DNA from 2 places in the Bradyrhizobium sp. TM102 genome. Region 2 is predicted to be linked to the other one. Evidence: riboswitches for the same ligand, from Rfam matches in the RefSeq annotation. Region 2 holds a riboswitch; the other holds the start of a gene.
The links. A riboswitch is a leader RNA that binds a small molecule or an ion and turns the genes downstream of it on or off. The one in region 2 is predicted to bind cobalamin.
Positions count from the first base shown of each region.

Region 1: it holds a riboswitch for cobalamin, as region 2 does, so the genes downstream of both, GDN70_RS19435 (TonB-dependent receptor) here and GDN70_RS25930 (DUF1636 domain-containing protein) in region 2, are expected to answer to the same signal.

Region 1 covers NZ_AP021855.1:4,058,094-4,060,290, forward strand. Annotated here, with positions in the region: gene GDN70_RS35010 (hypothetical protein) at 1-124, shown strand, start outside; gene GDN70_RS19425 (hypothetical protein) at 263-472, shown strand; gene GDN70_RS19430 (hypothetical protein) at 586-849, shown strand; cobalamin riboswitch at 893-1,107, shown strand; gene GDN70_RS19435 (TonB-dependent receptor) at 1,221-2,197, shown strand, end outside.
Region 2 covers NZ_AP021855.1:5,420,453-5,422,649, forward strand. Annotated here, with positions in the region: gene cobW (cobalamin biosynthesis protein CobW) at 1-977, opposite strand, end outside; gene GDN70_RS25930 (DUF1636 domain-containing protein) at 974-1,348, opposite strand; cobalamin riboswitch at 1,442-1,662, opposite strand; gene cobO (cob(I)yrinic acid a,c-diamide adenosyltransferase) at 1,703-2,197, shown strand, end outside.

The DNA of each region.
Region 1 (2,197 bases), 1.4 Mb from region 2:
CGAGCTGATCGCCAAGCTCGCCACCGACAGCACCAAGCGCGAGTTCTATCTGAAACTCTCGGAGCAATACCGTCAGCTGGCGGTGGACATGCGGCAGGCGATCGCGACCAAGGCTGCTGCCTGACGCCGGCTGCAATCCGTTCTTAAGGTTTGGCGCGCATCCTTGACCTCGCGAGCGATCGCTCGTGGTGGAAAGGCCGGGGTTCGCTGCAATGCAGCGCACCTCGCGAGTGTCATTTGCCATGCTTGACAGGGCAATCACATGCGCCTCGTTGCCGTGATCATATTCGCGCTCATGACGGCGGCCTGCGACCAGGAGCAGGATATCACCGGCTCGACGCCGACCTGCCCGATGCGGAACTACAGCTACAATCCCCGCGACATGAACCAGTGCGTCAATGCCTGCAAATCGTGCGATCGCGGCACCACGGTCACCTGCACGACCTCCTGCACCCTCAAGGGCGCGCGCTGAGCGCACCGCCTTCTGCCTTGTAGGGATGCAACCAGTGGAATGGGCGGTGCCTGGGCACCGGAACGATTCACATGGGTCAATCATTGAAGCAAGTGGGCAGGACGCGGAGTCCGATGGAAATGGGTATGCTCGATCCCGGCCGGTTTCTGGTGTCGTGCTCGCATTGCGATGCCTGGCCGATGGCAGCCAACGTGAAGCGGTCGAGTTGGACGGCGTCTCCACACGAGGTGCGCTTTGTCTGCACGCGCTGCCGGCGCGAGGAGACCGCGATCGTCTCGGCCTCCGGCGAATTGACCCCGATCAAGCGCGTCGATGTTCCGCCGCGCGACGTCGCTGCCGCCTGGGCCCAGGCGCAACGGGTGCGAGGGCGGACCTGAGCGGCCGGCACCTAACGGTCGATTGACTCCCGGGGCGAACGGCTCGTAAATGATCGGCGACGGTTCTCCTCATGGAGATCAAAAGGGAATGTGGTGCGGGATTGTCCCAACGCCGGGATTATCTCAACGCCACGGCTGCCCCCGCAACTGTAAGCGGTGAATCTTTCGTCTCATGCCACTGGGAAACTCGGTCCTGGGAAGGCGACGCAAGGTCACGACCCGCGAGCCAGGAGACCTGCCGTCAGCCGTGGTCACACGCGAAGATGTCGGTCGGGGAGTACAGACATTAGCTTCACCGGAGCAATCCATCGCTCTGCCGTGAAACCTCGTTCGCTGTGACGTGCCACTGACGTCATACCGAGGTTACCATTGTGTCCCGTCTCGTCTCTGCCGCCAGGCGCTTTGCCGCCGGCCTGCTCGCATCCGTTTCCCTGCATTCGCTCGATCCGTCCTCCGCCTTCGCCCAGCAGGCGCTTGCCGAGCAATTGCCGCCGATCGAGGTGACCAGGTCCGACGATCAGAACCGAACGCGCGCCAGGGCGATCGGCGATGGCGAGGCGGGGGTGAGGACGAATGTCGCGCCGGCAGGCAATGGCGCCGGCTCATCCGGCTCCGGCGGTGAGGCTGCCGCCGGCAGCGGCGGCATCGTCGGGGCCGCGACGACCGTCATCACGGCAGCCGATATCGCGCATTCGCCATCGCAGACGCTCGCCGAGATCATTGCGACGCAAACGCCGGGGGCCCAGATCACGACGTTCTATGGCGGCCAGATCGGCGCCAAGACCAGCGTGGACCTGCGTGGCTTCGGCGCCTTTGCCACTGCCAACACGCTGGTGCTGGTCAACGGCCGGCGGCTGAACGACGTCGACATGGCGCAGGTGGATCTCTCCACCATCCCGCTCAATTCCATCGAGCGCATCGAGGTGACGCGCGGCAATTCCGGCGCGGTGCTCTATGGCGACAACGCGGTCGGCGGTGTGATCAACATCGTCACCAAAAACGGCGTCGGCGGACCGCCCGTGACCGCGCGCATCGAGGCCGGCTTCGGCTCGTTCAACACCAGGCTCGGCAACGTGTCGACCTCGCTCAATTCCGGTCGGTGGTCGACCTCGTTCTACGGCAATACGGTCAGGACCGATGGCTATCGCGACAACAACCGCTATTCCCAGCAGAATGGCGTCGGCAATCTCAATTACACCACGCCAGGCCTGACTGCTTTTCTCACGGTTACCGGTGATAATCAGGAGCTGCGACTGCCGGGCGGCCGCACCGTCGATCCCTCGATCGGCCTCGACGAGCTCAGGGCCAACCGGCGAGGGACCAGCACGCTGTTCAACTACGCCAACCA
Region 2 (2,197 bases):
ACGACGAGCTTCGACCGCCTGTGACCGGCGCCCCACGGCTTGTCGAACTGGTGGCGCACGCGCTCGCCGACGGCCTGCAGCAGCAGCCGCATCGGCTTGCCCGCGACCGCGATGTAACCCTTGGCCCGCAGCACGTTCTGCTCGCGTGCCAGCTTCTGGACGGATGCGACCAGCGCATCGACGTCGGCGACTTCAGGAAGGTCGACCACGACGGAGGCGAAGTCATCGTGCTCGTGCTCCTCCTCGCCGTCATGATGCGAGGGGCGCGCAGCGAGATCGTTCTCGGCGGCGGCGCCGAGACCGAGGATGACGCGCGCATCGATCGCGCCGTCGGTCACGGGGAGCATCGGCACGCGGCGCGGCATCTCGGCAATAATCGCCGCCTTGGCCGCTTCAAGCCCCGCCGCGCCCGCAAGATCGGCCTTGGTCAGCAGCACGATATCGGCGCAGGCGATCTGATCCTCGAACACCTCCGACAGCGGCGTCTCGTGATCGAGATTTTGGTCTGCCGCCCGCTGCGCTTCGACGGCATCAGGATCCGGTGCAAAGCGGCCGGCGGCGACAGCCTCGGCATCCGCGAGCGCGATCACGCCGTCGACGGTGATGCGCGAGCGGATCTCCGGCCAGTCGAATGCCTTCAGCAGCGGCTTCGGCAGCGCCAGGCCCGAGGTCTCGATCAGGATGTGATCGGGGCGCACGGGCCGCGCCAGCAGTTTCTCCATGGTCGGAATGAAATCGTCCGCGACCGTGCAGCAGATGCAGCCATTGGCGAGCTCGACGATGTTCTCCTCCGGGCAATTGGCATCGGCGCAGGATTTCAATATCTCGCCGTCGACGCCCTCACTGCCGAACTCGTTCACGAGCACCGCGAGCTTCTTGCCGCCGGCATTGCTGAGCAGATGCTGGATCAGCGTCGTCTTGCCGGAGCCGAGAAAACCGGTGACCACCGTCACAGGGACTTTTGCGAGCGAGTTCATTCGGCGGCCTCCGGCACGACGGCAATGGGGGGTATGCGGGCAAGCGATTGCTTGCGGAATATTTCCGGCCGGCTGCGCCAGGGCACGAGACCATCCGGCGCCGCCGCATAGGCCGCCGCCCCCGCGACCACATCCTGCGCATTCGCATCCGACAGGCGGCCATAGACATACGACCAGCGGCCGGGCGCGCTGAGCGCGACCGAGCAGCCCTGATTGCAGGCCGACAGGCATTCGACGGGAACCACATTGACGCCCTCGGGCACGCCGGCGTCGAGGATCGCCCCATGCAGGCGCTTGCCGGGCGTCGCCTCGCCCTCGCCAGGCGTCTCGCCGGCACGGCAGGTGATGCAGACGTGAAGTGTGACGGTCATCGCCTCTTCCAGATAACAGCGGGAGGCGATGAGGCACACGGACCATTCTTCAGAAGGCCCGTTTCCCCGTCGCGGAACACCCCGTCCGCCGGTCCAAAACTCGTCCGCGCTGGCAGGTCTCCCGGCTTGCGGAGCAGGGTTTTCCCCTTCGATCCCCGCCTTCCCGATTCCCGCGGGAATCAGTGGCTTCGGGCATCTCTCCGGTCACGGTCGCGGGGGCGGCTGCATTTTGGACCCAAATCTTGCCGATTCGGACCCTATCGCATTCCCTCTTCGCCTGTCATAGGACAGGAACCAACGCCGGGCCACCATTTGCCGGTGGCCGCCACTTGTCAAGCCGAAGGACCGGGACCGATGACGCCTGAACCGGATACAAAAACGGCCGAGGAAACCGACGCCCGCCACGCCACGAAAATGGCGAAGAAGAAGGCCGCCCGCGACAAGATCATGGCGACCAAGAGCGGCGAAAAGGGCCTCATCATCGTCCACACCGGCGCCGGCAAGGGCAAGTCCTCCTCGGCCTTCGGCATGATCGTCCGCTGCGTCGCCCATGGCTTCCCCTGTGCGGTCGTGCAGTTCATCAAGGGCGCCTGGGATACCGGCGAGCGACGCCTGCTCACCGGCCATTTCGGCGACCTCTGCCAGTTCCACGCCATGGGTGAAGGTTTTACCTGGGAGACGCAGGACCGCGCCCGCGACATCGCCGCCGCGCGCGCCGGCTGGGAGAAGGCCAAGGAGCTGATCCTCGATGAGAGCTTGCGCATGGTCGTGCTCGACGAGATCAACATCGCGCTGCGCTACGACTATCTCGACATCGCCGAGGTCGTCGAGTTTCTGACCACCTCGAAG